4 regions of the Pseudoalteromonas sp. TAB23 genome follow, and region 2 is predicted to be linked to each of the others. Evidence: predicted binding sites of a transcription regulator. Region 2 holds the regulator's gene; each other region holds the start of a gene.
The links. The regulator sigma-54, encoded in region 2, starts transcription at its own class of promoters, with help from an activator protein. The targets are predictions, from matches to a motif close to GTTGGCACGNNNNTNGNNT.
Positions count from the first base shown of each region.

Region 1 (3,538 bases), on a different contig from region 2:
TCAACTAGTAAAAAACCATGATCGCGTTGGCAGAATGGCCGATACCATAGAGTATTCTAACGTCGTATTTCCTTTGGCGCGTTTTGATAGTAATTTACTTGCGCAATTACATAAAACAATTGGCTCATCAATGGTAATTGAAGGCGAATGGTTGATCATCAAGCATTTATATATTGAACGGCGCATGACACCACTCAATTTATTTTTAGAAAATGCTGATGAAGAAAGTGCCGCAGACGCGATTGAAGAATACGGGCAAGCTCTAAAAGAAATGATTGCCGTTAATATATTTCCTGGCGATATGCTCTTAAAAAACTTTGGTGTAAGTAAGCACAAACGTATTATTTTTTACGATTACGATGAAGTTCAATACCTAACAGATATGAACTTTAGAGCATTACCAAAAGCAAAGAGCTACGACGATTATTTAATGGATGAACAAAGCTACTCTGTTGCACCACAAGACGTATTCCCAGAGCAGTTATGTACATTTGTAATGCCTAATCCTATGTATAAAAAGTTTTTTCTCAGCACTCATCCAGAGCTTATAGATGTTAGCTTTTGGAAGCAGGCTCAACAAAATATAAAAAATGGGCAGGTAAGTCATATTTACCCTTACCCGACAGCACAGCGATTTATCCATCACTGGTAGACGCAAAGGACACACAATGAATATAAGTAAAATAGATTTAAATTTACTCGTTTATCTCGATACATTGCTTCGAGAATGCAACGTAACACGCGCTGCTAATCAATTGAGTATTACGCAGCCCGCAATGAGTAATGGCCTTAAACGTCTTCGTAACTTATTTAACGACCCTATTTTAGTTCGTACCAGCGATGGTATGGTCCCGACAGAGCGCGCTTTAGAGTTACAACCCGTTATTCGTGGCATATTAATGACGCTTGAAGAAACCCTAGCACCTAATCGAGAATTTGAGGCAAGCCAGAGTAAACGTGTATTTAGAATAATGGCCAGTGATTACGCTGCAAGTACGTTAGCGCCAAAGCTCTTAAGTAAACTACACGAAGAAGCCCCCGATACTACTTTAGATATACTCACCCCAAGTGATGTAACCTTTCATGATGTAGAAAACGGTAAAGTAGATATGGCAATCAACCGTTTTGAAAACTTACCTCAGTCTTTTCATCATAAACGTATTTGGAAAGACAGTTTTTGCTGCTTAGTTAAGGCCGACAACCCTATTATTGAAAACTTTAGCCTCGACAGCTACTTAAAAGCGCGCCATATATGGGTGAGTAAAACAGGTTTTGGTGTAGGCGTGGGCATGGACCCTAAAGATGTGCAAAAACTTGGTTGGGTTGACGAAGCACTTGCCCACTTTGGTAAACATCGTAACATTGCCACTTTTACGCGTAACTACCATGTAGCGATTCATTTAGCTAAAGAGAAAAATTTGATTGCGACCCTTCCTTCAAAAGCCGCAAATATATACTTAGATGATCCGGGGCTTAAAATTTTAGAGCCACCGTTTCCAATTCCTCCTTTTGAGCTTGATATGATTTGGAGCCCACTGTTACATCGCGATGCGAGCCACATCTGGTTACGCCAAAAAGTAGCTGAAGTAGCTGAAGAGCTAAAATAACTTTATTACACAATATAATGTAAAAATTGCTAGGTTAATACTTTCCTCATTAACTTAGCCCCTTTCTGAAATAAAATTAAACTAATAAAATCAAACAACTACATAAAAATAAAAACGTGGAACATACATTGCTTTTATTAAATTGAACTATACATTCATTTAATAAAAGAGGTCATTATGAACACCCATCAAGGATCAGAAGTAAATCATATTACTGACATCATTCAAGTTATGAACAGCGGCATCGACTTTTATCAAAAAGCACAGGAAAAAGTTGAAGACCCTGCTATTGGCGCACTTTTTCAGCGTATGATAGATGCCCGAAAAGTGAGTGTTGAGCGCTTGCAGCCATATGCAATTAATGAAAAAGGCGAACGCGAAGATGGTTCATCTTTCGCAGTTGAAGCACGACGTGCATACACAGCCTTACTTACTACATTCACCTCACATAACGACAGCACGTATGTAAAAGAGCTTGAAGAAGTAGAAGATAAAACGCTTGTAGAAATTAAAGCCGCTATGGATAAACCACAACCGGCTGATTGCGAAGCTGCACTGGCTAAAACATTATTAACAATGCAAAGCTGCCATGCAGAAATGAGCCGTATGCAAAAGCATTAAGCTTACATAACGCATAAATAGAACCCAGCCTAGCGCTGGGTTTTTTATTGGCTCTAATACCAACCTGCATAGATATTTAAGCAATTTAACGAATTAAATTACACTATACGATGTTAAATAGACCCCATATATAAGCAAATTGGTATAAACACCACCTTATTTCGCCACATTTTAAATACATAATGAATACAAATATTTAATGTTATTAGAATGTTTATTTAACCACGCTTTATTTTTGCTGTGCTAATTTTGTTAGTAGGTACCTAAAACCTTGCTGTGGCGCCGCAGCATTTAATTAAAAATAAGGTCCAATATGAAAAGTAAACTAACTAAACTGCAAAATAATGCTGATGTAGATATGACCCCGATGTTAGACATAGTGTTCATATTGCTAATTTTCTTTATTGTAACTACATCTTTTGTAAAACCTGTGGCTATTGAATTAAACCGACCACTCGACAACCCTCAAATAGATAAGCCTGTTAAAAATGCTTTATTTAGAATTGATGAAAGTAACGGAGTATATTTTTCAGGGAGGTTAATTGATTTAGAGCAAGTTGCGACTAATTTAGCGATGTTCGCGGCTAAATATGAAATAAGTTCGGTACTTATAACCGCAGACGAAAACAGTACACATAATACTTTAATGAGTGTAATGAATAATATTAAGCAATACGATGATTATTCAATAAGTTTGATTTCTAAATAAAACAGCCCAAGATAAAACCAAAAAAAGGGCCTTACGGCCCTTTGAGTTAAATAACGAAAGGGAGGTTATTAATTAAAAACGGTATTCTGCACCTACGTAGTAGTAAGCACCGTTAAATCCAAATGGAGCCGAACGACGTGAGTAGTCAAACACACCTGAGCTACTTATTACTGTATTGCCACTAGCATCCACAATAGTACCTGAGCGAGAGTTACCTATTTCGTTTTTATCTGGGTAAACATCAAACAAGTTATTTGCACCAATGTTTACCGACAAATCTTCAGTAACGAAGTAGTTAACTTTAACGTCAGTTAAAATTTCTGCGCCATACGTTTGACGACCACCATCTTCTACTGTGTACTCACCAAAGCGATTAAGTGACAGGTTAACTGTCCAATCGTCACGTTGATAAAGCGCACTTAAGTTAATACGATCCTCTGGTTGCCACTCTTCAATAATAGAGATGTCTTCCGCTGAAAATATATCGTCTACGTTTACTGTCTCAAGGCTTGAGCCAGCAGGCGAAAATAACGATACAACATCTGTTTTAGTAAAGTTAGCTGCAAGTGTAAAATCAAGCGTGCCGCCTAAACCTTCAGTG
Region 1 covers NZ_AUTP01000241.1:40,515-44,052, reverse strand. Annotated here, with positions in the region: gene aceK (bifunctional isocitrate dehydrogenase kinase/phosphatase) at 1-652, shown strand, start outside; gene L654_RS0114615 (LysR family transcriptional regulator) at 669-1,607, shown strand; gene L654_RS0114610 (PA2169 family four-helix-bundle protein) at 1,785-2,228, shown strand; gene L654_RS0114605 (biopolymer transporter ExbD) at 2,542-2,937, shown strand; gene L654_RS0114600 (TonB-dependent receptor) at 3,010-3,538, opposite strand, start outside.
Region 1: a site for sigma-54 is predicted at 1,723-1,741, ahead of L654_RS0114610 (PA2169 family four-helix-bundle protein). Genes of this name have one in related genera too.

Region 2 (3,538 bases):
ATATTCAGAAAGCTGACTGTTTATCAAAACTTAATGGCCATTTTAGAAACGCGCAAAGAGTTAAATAAACAAGCTAGAGAAGACACTCTCGATAAATTATTAGATGAATTTAGCATACAACACATTCGTGATAGCCAAGGTATGGCATTGTCGGGTGGCGAACGTCGTCGTGTTGAAATAGCACGTGCGCTGGCAGCAGATCCTAAATTTATATTACTGGATGAACCATTTGCAGGTGTTGACCCGATTTCGGTATTAGACATAAAGAAAATAATAGAACATCTTAAAAATCGTGGGATTGGTGTATTAATTACCGATCATAACGTAAGAGAAACCCTTGATGTTTGTGAAAAAGCCTACATTGTTTCTCATGGGGAGCTGATTGCATCAGGTACTCCAGAACACGTATTAAATGATAAAACAGTACGCGATGTTTACTTAGGCGAGCAATTTAGGCTGTAACATTTACGCCATGTCTTTAAGCATCTGCTAGTATTAATTATAACAACATAAAAGGATTGTTAGAGATACATGAGGCAATCACTACAGCTGCGCATGGGCCAGCAACTTACAATGACTCCACAGCTGCAACAAGCTATTCGTTTGTTGCAACTCAGTACATTGGATCTCCAGCAAGAAATACAAGAAGCTCTCGACAGCAACCCGCTATTAGAGGTTGAAGAAGCAGACTATTCAGAAGACGCTGCAGGTAAAAACGAGCAAAAAGCAGATACAGATGACATAACTGTTAGCGCATCTGCCGATGATGCTCCAAGCGAATACGAACAAGATAGTGGTGAAGCACTTGCAAAAGACACGCTAAGTGACGACATGGCTATGGATGTTAGTTGGGATGAGTACATGAGTGCCGCCCCAGCAGCATCATCGGGTCCGATGCCTGAAGACGAATCAATATACCAAGGCGCCTCTACTGAAACGCTCCATGAGTATTTAATGTGGCAGTTACAACTAACGCCATTTAGCCCTACAGACGAAGCTATTGCTATTGCTATTGTAGAAGCCGTCGATGATTCAGGTATTTTAACACTAAGCTGCGAAGAGATTTTAGAAAGCTTTAATCAAGAAAACGAAGATGATAACGAAGTCGAACTTGATGAAATTGAAGCTGTATTAAAACGCATCCAACTGTTTGATCCTGTTGGTATTGCTGCACGTAGTTTACAAGAGTGTTTGTGTATTCAGCTTAACCAGTTTGATAAAGAAACACCTTACATTAATGAAACAAAAATGATTTTAACCGAGCATATTGATTTATTAGCTGCTCGTGACTATCGTACATTAATGAAGAAAACTAAGCTCAAAGAAGAAGAGCTTAAAGAAGTAATGACATTAATACATACTCTTAGCCCTAAACCTGCAGATACTATTGTAAGAGAAGAATCTGAGTATGTTATTCCCGATGTGTCAGTTAAAAAAATTAAAGGCCGCTGGGTTGTTGAGTTAAACCCAGATAGCATGCCTAAAATTCGTGTTAATAGCCAATACGCTGCAATGTCTCGCACTGTAAAATCCAGTGGTGACAGCCAGTTTATTCGCTCGCATTTACAAGAAGCTAAATGGTTTATTAAAAGCTTAGAAAGTAGAAACGACACGCTATTAAAAGTAACAAATTGTATTGTTAAGCAACAACAAGGCTTTTTTGAACACGGTCCTGAAGCCATGAAACCAATGGTTTTAAATGATGTTGCTGAAATGGTAGAAATGCACGAATCAACAATTTCGCGCGTAACAACCCAAAAGTATATGCACACACCCCGTGGTATATTTGAGCTTAAATATTTTTTCTCAAGCCATGTAAGCACCGAAAACGGTGGTGAATGTTCATCTACAGCAATCCGTGCGCTTATCCGAAAATTAATCGCAGCAGAAAACTCAGCAAAACCATTGAGTGATAGCAAAATAGCGGATATATTGGCTGAGCAAGGAATTAAAGTAGCGAGACGTACAATCGCAAAATACCGCGAATCTCTGGCTATTCCACCGTCAAATCAGCGTAAAAGTTTGATTTAAGACGCAAAAAAAGAGGGTAATGCTTATGCAACTAAACTTAACTGGTCGTCACGTAGAATTAACCGATTCACTAAGAGACTATATTAATACCAAATTTGCGAAGCTAGAAAGACACTCTGATCATATTAATAATGTTCATGTCATTCTCGATGTAGAAAAATTAAATCAAAAAGCAGAAGCCACCATACACGTAAGCGGTGCTGAGCTATTTGCCTCTACAGAACATCAAGATATGTATGCCGCCATTGACTCGTTGATCGACAAGCTCGATCGACAAGTAATTAAACACAAAGAGAAGCTTGCTCGACACTAATATGATGAAATTAAGCTCACTTATATGCCAGGACTGCAGCAAAGCTGCGGTCCTTTTTAATAGCAAAAAAAGAATTTTAGAGTTCATTAGCGAACTTGCTCACGACAAACTTCCGTATTTACCGCAACAAGATATTCTTAATGCTTTAATGAGCAGAGAAAAATTGGGTAGTACAGGTATAGGGCGTGGCATTGCCATTCCTCATGGAAGAATGAGCGGTGCAGAAGAGCCTTTGGCTTTAGTACTCGTTAGCGAAACTCCAATAAATTTTGATGCAATCGATAATCGCCCTGTTGATATTTTCGTCGCACTCATCGTACCAGATGGCGATAACCAGCAGCACTTAAAGACTCTAGCAACCATTGCTGATAAACTAAACAACAAAGATTTTTGTAAACAGTTACGCAGTGCAAAATCAGATGCTGAGCTTTACCAAGTTATTGTCAATCAATCATAGTTTTATAAAGGGTGTTAAATGGAGTTAATTATCATAAGCGGCCGTTCTGGTTCTGGAAAGTCGGTTGCTTTACGCGTTGTAGAAGATTTAGGTTATTATTGCGTAGATAATATTCCAGTTAACTTGCTTCCTTCATTAGTTCGCAGTGTGTCTGATAGCTATGATAAAATTGCTGTTAGCATTGATGTGCGTAACATCCCTAAACAACAAGATGAATTTAACGATATTCTTGAATACTTGCCTGGCTTTGCAAAACCTACGTTATTTTATTTAGATAGCGACGACCAAACATTGATCAAACGTTTTTCTGAAACTCGTAGATTACACCCACTATCAATTGACTCGTTGCCTCTTGATTTAGCCATCAAAAAAGAAAAAGAATTACTTGATGTATTAATCACCCGCGCCGACTTTATGATAGATACAACTGATTTAAGCGTTCATCAACTTGCTGAATCTATTCGTGAAAAGATTTTAGGTAAAAAAGATAAGCAACTGATTGTCACGTTTGAATCGTTTGGTTTTAAATACGGTATACCAAAAGAAGCAGATTACGTATTTGATGCACGCTTTTTACCAAATCCACATTGGGAACCTGAATTAAAACCTTTAAATGGGTTAGATCAACCCGTTAAAGATTATTTGGCCAATCACAGCATAGTGCAAAAATTCACATGGCAAATTCAGACATTTGTACAAACATGGTTACCGCACTTAGAGCGAAATAACCGCAGTTA
Region 2 covers NZ_AUTP01000133.1:17,283-20,820, reverse strand. Annotated here, with positions in the region: gene lptB (LPS export ABC transporter ATP-binding protein) at 1-462, shown strand, start outside; gene L654_RS0104915 (RNA polymerase factor sigma-54) at 532-2,031, shown strand; gene hpf (ribosome hibernation promoting factor) at 2,057-2,344, shown strand; gene ptsN (PTS IIA-like nitrogen regulatory protein PtsN) at 2,349-2,801, shown strand; gene rapZ (RNase adapter RapZ) at 2,820-3,538, shown strand, end outside.

Region 3 (3,538 bases), on a different contig from region 2:
GCTCTACCGTTGTAGTCATACCGGCAGTACCTGTGTTAGCTTGATACGCATAAGCGCCAACGGTAGGAATATTAAAAATATTACCCCCTAGCTGACCTGTTGCATCCATACCCAATTTGTTTTGTTCGTTAAATGCATCAGCTATCGCTAAGCCCATTTGACCAATTTGGTTTTGCGCAGGGACTAATATGTCATCTCTAAAAGCAAGTAAGCCGCCAATTTTGCCTTTAAGCTTACTTACATCAACTTCAAGCGGCACTGCTTTGCCACCATTAACGTCAAGCGTGAATTCTTTAAAGTTAGGATCGGGGTCGCCCGTCATCGAAAATAAGTTAAATGCGCCATTTTGCATAACCACCGCTTCGCCTGTGCCCATAAAAACGAGTTTTTCGCCATTTGGACCATCAAGCGTTTCTATGTCTATTAGCTCTGATAAGTCGCGTATTGCTTTATCGCGTTCGTTATAAGTAGAGCTCGCATCTGCGGCGTTATTAGTGCCATTAACTGCTGCAATATTTTGATTTAGCGTACTAATACTTTGAATGAGTGAGTTTGCTTCATCTGAAAATATTTCGAGCTGCTCGTTCACTACACTTTTTTGATCAAGCACGATGCCTGAAAGCCTATCCATTTGATCAATTAAGCTTTGCGCATCTGTCATTACTAATGAGCGGGCAACGGTAGATGAAGGTTGATTTAGCGCTTCTTGCACGTTATTAAATAAAGAGTTAATTCCGGTCGAAAGGTTGTTCGACTCTTCAGAAAAAATAGTATCAACTCGATTAGCCTCAGTAATAAACTGATCGAAAAACGATTTATTAGAGGTGTCACGATTTAGCTGTGACTGAGCAAACTCGTTTAGTAATCGGTATGTTTCGCCTCGCCCCACTTGGTTATCAACCATAGTGGTAAATTCAGTACGCTCACGTACGTAGCCTACGGTATTTACATTGGCAATATTTTTACTTGTCGTTTGCAATAGCTCCGAGCTTGCTCTAACCCCAGAACTGGCAATGTTTAATAAATTAAACGACATGTTACTCTACTCCTTGGCGGATCACGTTTGCCGCAATGTCTTTTAGCTGACTGCTATTGAGCACTTTTTTTATTTTGCTGGCATAATTTGGATCGGTTGCATAACCTGCTTTTTGTAATGAATCTAAAAAGTCATTTGGTTTTGCTGTATTTTGTAATGCTTCTTTGTAGCGTGGGTTTTGCGTTAAAAAATCAACGAAGTCGTTCACGCTATCTTTAATTGAATCGTAGGCTCTAAAGCTGGCTTGTTTTTTAACGGGTGTGCCTTGTTCAAACTCAAGCGTTACTTTGCTTGCTTTATCGCCTTCCCAGCTTTTATCTGACTTAATATTAAATAAGTTATTTGAGCTGCCACCGTCACTTTTATTAATAATGTGTTTACCCCAACCGGTTTCAAGTGCCGCTTGAGCAACCATTACCGCTGGGTTTAAACCTATTTTTTGCGCTGCAGTTTTAGCGTGTTCCCACACTGAACTTACAAACTCTTCTGCATTTTTAAATGTTGGGCTATCGGTTTTAGACTCTGCAGTATTAACCTTAGGCTCAGCAATATCGGCTTTAGTACTCTTAACGATAAGATCGGGTTGCTTATTTTTTTGCTCATGAGGAAGAGCGGATCCGACTTGCGTATCGCTAAAAATATCGTTGGTTGTTCTAAGCACCGAGCCTGGCATAAAGTTTTTAGACTCAGGCGATAACTGCTGAACAATTAAATCGGCAAGGCCTAACGAGCCATTTGATGAAAGCTCTGTTGAAAGTTGCTGATCGTGCATTTCTTCAAAAAACTTTACGCCACTTGAATTAAATGGGCTGTCTTTGTCTTCAAATGCTTCGTTAGCTTTGCGCATTCCTTTGAGCAACATTTGCGTAAAAATAGCTTCAAATTGTGCGGCCGCTTTTTTGAGCGCAGCTTTGGAAGCATCCGTTGATGCATCGCCACTCGTTAAGGCTTCTTTACGAAGTGAATCTAAGTTGCCTAAATCAAAAAAGTTTTGTTTATCGAGGTGATTTGTTTCCATCGGCTTTTTGACACAAAATGAATAATGCAGTTAAAAATGCAAAAATTGAGCCACTACAGAATAAAACGAGGAAGATAATAATAATAATTTTAAGTTACTGTAAACAAAAGAGCTCTAGATCTTTGTTTAATCGATATAGAGCTTTGAGTGACACGTTACATGCTTGAGTTTTTAAATAACGATCAACTGACCGTTAATTGCGCCCGCTTCTTTTAGTGCTTCTAAAATAGCCATTAAGTCACCAGGCGCTGCGCCTACTTCGTTTATTGCGCGTACTAAATCGTCAAGGCTTACCCCTGGATTAAATACAAAAGCACGAGAGTCGTCTTGGTTCACATCAATAATGCTTTGCTGTGTGACAACGGTATCACCGTTTGCTAGCGGATTTGGCTGCACTACATTTTGCTGCTCAGCTATGGTGACTGTTAAACCGCCATGGGTCACTGCAGCAGGCTGTAGAGTTACATTTTTACCAATAACAATTGTACCTGTACGCGAGTTAACAATTATTTTTGCCGCCATATCAGCTGGTTTAAACTCTAGGTTTTCGAGTGTTGATAAGTACGATACGCGCTGCGAGGCATCGCGTGGGGCTATAACACGAATAGAAACAGAATCAATTGCCTGCGCACTATTTGGGCCAACCAAATCGTTAATTGTTTTTTCTAGGCGCTTTGCTGTAGTAAAGTCTGGACGGTTTAAGTTGAAGGTAATGTAATCGCCTTGCATAAACGGGCTTTCTACGGTGCGTTCAACTGTTGCGCCATTGGGAATTCGTCCAACTGTAGGAGTATTAATTACGACTCTACTTCCATCAAGGCCCTCTACGCCTAGGCCTCCCACAATTAAACTACCTTGTGCAATTGCATACACGTTACCGTCTACACCCTTTAAAAAAGTTTGTAATAAAGTGCCACCACGTAAACTGCCTGCACTACCAATGGAAGAAACCGTAATATCTATTGTTTGCCCGGGCTTTCTAAATGCGGGTAATTCTGCATGCACAGCAACAGCGGCAACATTTTTAATTTTAGGACTTTGAGTTGAAGGTAGCGTAATACCAAAGCTGTTCAACATGCCTCTAAAACTTTGTTGTGTGTATGAGTTTTGCTCGCCAGTGCCCGGCAAGCCAACCACTAAGCCATAACCAACTAATTGGTTAGAGCGTACGCCTTCAACCATAGACACATCTTTTATGCGCTCAGCACTGGCAGTAAACTGCCAACCTAATAACACAACTAAACATAAAGCTTTAAGGCTATTCATGTTGTTACCCTCTAAAATGGAAACAGCGAACTGCTAAAGAAACGTGTAAGCCAACCAGGACTTTGCGCTTCTTGCGTTTGCCCTTTACCTGAGTATTGAATACGTGCATTAGCAATACGATTTGATTCAACCGTATTATCGGCGCTTACGTCTTGAGGGCGTACAAGCCCTTCTAAACGAATAAACTCTTCACCGGTATTAAGCGTTAGCCATTTTTC
Region 3 covers NZ_AUTP01000278.1:3,552-7,089, forward strand. Annotated here, with positions in the region: gene flgK (flagellar hook-associated protein FlgK) at 1-1,036, opposite strand, end outside; gene flgJ (flagellar assembly peptidoglycan hydrolase FlgJ) at 1,038-2,054, opposite strand; gene L654_RS0117245 (flagellar basal body P-ring protein FlgI) at 2,226-3,320, opposite strand; partial or broken gene flgH (flagellar basal body L-ring protein FlgH) at 3,332-3,538, opposite strand, start outside.
Region 3: a site for sigma-54 is predicted at 2,091-2,109, ahead of flgJ (flagellar assembly peptidoglycan hydrolase FlgJ). Genes of this name have one in related genera too.

Region 4 (3,538 bases), on a different contig from region 2:
GCGCACCATTGGTGATCACAAGCTCGTCCATATCAATACCAATACCAAAATCTAAATAGCGATGCACCAATTGCTTTTTCAGCGGCACAAACCCATCTGTTGGTCCATAGTTTATGGCTTTACTGCCCGCAATTGTCATTACACGGCGCATATTTCTGGCCAGTGCTTTATCGGTAGGTGCAGCAGCAATTGGGTTAGCGATACCAAAAGGAACTACGTTCGCTTGATGAATCGCGCTGTACACCTGCTCTATTAAGGCTTGTTTATTTACCACAACAGGTTCGCGACTTAATTTAACTCGTTTAGGTAAATTATGCGCCATGCTAACGACTTTTAAAAAATATCCTGATTTTTCACGCGCCTCTACCAACCCTTGATCTTCAAGTGACTGGTAAGCCTGTTTTACAGTGGGGATACTTATGCTTAAGTTATCTGCCATTTTACGCAGTGATGGAAGTTTTTCGCCGGGGAGTAAAACTTGTTGAGCGCTCATATCTCTAATCAACTGAATAACTTGCTGATATAAAAACTCATGCCCTTGGCTATTTTTTTGTCTTATCATCACACACCAAATCTGTATAGGTTACATTTTTACTTTTCTGTATATGGTAAGTATACAGATAGGTCTTAAAATAGCCATTCAACCGGGCTTTGGAGACTAACCATGAAAAGTGCAGCGCTATACATTACAACCGTTTTAATTTGGGGCTCAACTTGGTTAGCCATAGAGTTTCAGTTAGGTGATATTGCGGTAGAGTTATCGTTATTTTATCGCTTTGCTATTGCAGCGCTTTTAATGTGGCTATATGTAGCGTACAAAAAACCCGACATGCGATTTAAGTTACTGGATCATGGCTTTTTTGTTTTATTAGCCATTTGTAATTTTGGATTAAATTATTTAATGCTTTACTGGGCACAAAATCACCTTACCTCAGCCATGACCTCTATTGCCTTTTCAATGCTGCTGGTTATGAACATAGTCAATACTCGGTTATTTTTTGGTAAGCCAATCTCAAAACGAATTTATACAGGTGCTGTACTCGCTGTATTAGGTATTACGTGTCTGTTTTGGCCACAGTTACAGCAGTTCGACTTGAGTAATGGTGCATTGGTCGGGTTACTACTTGCCCTTGGTGGCACCTTTGTGGCTTCATTAGGAAATATGGTAAGCGTTCGTAATTCTCGTAAACAAATTGGTGTATTGCAAGGCAATGCATGGGGTATGTTATACAGCGCTATAGGCTTGGCTTTATACGTATTAATGAACGATGTGCAATTTAGTTTAAACGCTCCACCAAGTTACTGGCTATCACTACTTTATCTATCAATATTTGGCACTGTAATCGCTTTTGGTTGCTACTTTGCTCTACTTAGAAATATAGGCCCTGAAAAAGCCAGCTACGTTATTGTTTTATTCCCATTAGTGGCAGTAACACTGAGTAGCTTTTTTGAAGGCTTTGAATGGCACGCAAATACCTTTGCAGGATTTAGCCTAGTGCTATTAGGTAACGCCATTGTGCTTACTCCAACAAAACGAATTAACGACTTTTTAGCTAATAGAGCAATGGCTAAAAGTGGCTCCGTCCCCAGTTAGACGCGTTATTAACGCAACTAACGTAAAAGCGCCTACCCTACTGTAGGCGCTTTTTTATTGGCATATAAAAAAGTAAAGCCTGCCCATGTACACTAATAACGGCAGGAGTTTTACCTACCAGTTCACCATCTGCCTCAATCAATAACCCTTCAGTTTTTATGGAAGCTGTATTTAAGCGACTGTAGTTAAGGTTTTTTATATGCTGATGGCGCTTAAAAAACAACTTCATGAAGCTTATTACATTATAAAAAAGCCCACCCGATCGCATTTGATAACACTCAAGCAGCCCATCAGTTAAATCTGCTTTTGGCGCTATTTCTAGACCACCACCAAAGTACTTATGATTAGCAAATACGGTAATTAAATTTTTATACTGCCTAGGGCGTGTTGACCTTTGGTGGTTGAATTTGCAGCAGTATGTTTGGTTTTTAGGCAAGGCAGAGCCTATGCAGTGTGGTTATTCCCCATAAATAGGCGATAACGCAGCATAAATGCCAAACATGTGCTGCCCTTTGGGTTCTTTCTAGGGACGATTAACTCTTTGTTGCTCGGTTTTTACTTAGCCCACTAGGTTACAAACATCGCGCCGCAATTTAATCGCCCCTAGATTGAACAAATTTCAATCCACAAAGATCAACACGCCCTAACATCGTTATTAAACGTACCTTGTAACTGCTGAGCTTGATAATAAAATAGCTCCTTAATGCTCGTCCAACTGTATTCAAAAGATGAAAAACTAGCTTTAGCATTAATCGCTTTAACTACATGAGCATCAAACCCTACCCCTGCAATATTAATAAAATAGCGGCTATTAATTTTTCCTACATCAACTGCTGTCGGTGTATTAAATAGTGCCTTTCGCCAATCATCTTCTTTGCAACTAAACCCTCTCGAGAAATCGTTACCTGTACCGCAAGGCAATAATGCTAACGTACAGCTACTCCCTATTAACGCATTAACCGCCAAGCTCAATGTACCGTCTCCGCCAAGTACAACTACTTTGGTAAATTTACTCAGTAGCAACCTTATTTGAGCGCAGTCATCGTTAAAGTTTCCTGTTGTAGTAAACATACAATAAGAAAAACTGCGTTTTTTACAGATGCTTTTAAGCCACATTAGTGATTTTTCATTCTGTTTTTTTGTACTTGGTTTAATAATTATTAGTAGTGACAAGCTTTTGTTTCCAACAATGTATTTAAGAACGAATAAAAAAGAGTTTAATTGAGTTTTTTTAATCTGAATAACTAGTCAAAAAAGGTTGTGTAAAATGCATATAAATAAATAAAAACACACACAAACACCAGTATTGGCGAGAATAACGCCGATTTTATTTTAACTACTTATGCAAAAACCATAATAAAAAACACTGAACCGCACGTTAATAAAATAAATAAGGATTAGTTTAACTAATCCGTCAGGCTCAATTTTTATCGTTGTCTTTTTAATCAAACAACGTGCAAAATGCACGCGATTTCAACATATACAACCCGGAGCAAAATAATGAAACCAATTAACACATTAAATCAAACAGCAGCAGCTCAAGTAGCAGTTAAACCAACTAACCGTAAAGCAAGAATGTTAGCTAGACTTAACACTATTGGTAAAAGACTAGCACTTAGCGGCGCAGCTCAATATAAATAATCACCCAACCATGATTATTTTTCGGTGCAGCGAACACTCAACCACTAAATGAAGTCACTTATTTAGCTCCCCTTGTTTGCTGCAACCTATTTATTTTATTAAAAATTGCCTTAATTTCCCCTTATTTACAAAAAAAACCTCATTTACGTACGTTTTTTAGGCAAACAGTCATTTTGCTATTTACACAGCGGTATCACCTAAGTATTATTCTGCGTCACGGAGAGATGGCAGAGTGGTCGAATGCACCGGTCTTGAAAACCGGCATGGGTTTATAGCCCATCTAGGGTTCAAATCCCTATCTCT
Region 4 covers NZ_AUTP01000367.1:23,254-26,791, reverse strand. Annotated here, with positions in the region: gene L654_RS0125055 (PLP-dependent aminotransferase family protein) at 1-562, opposite strand, end outside; gene L654_RS0125050 (EamA family transporter) at 665-1,594, shown strand; gene L654_RS1000000128040 (hypothetical protein) at 1,632-2,030, opposite strand; gene L654_RS01000000126850 (diacylglycerol kinase family protein) at 2,228-2,767, opposite strand; gene L654_RS1000000128495 (hypothetical protein) at 3,095-3,235, shown strand; tRNA gene L654_RS0125030 (tRNA-Ser) at 3,454-3,538, shown strand, end outside.
Region 4: a site for sigma-54 is predicted at 3,038-3,056, ahead of L654_RS01000000126850 (diacylglycerol kinase family protein). Genes of this name have one in related genera too.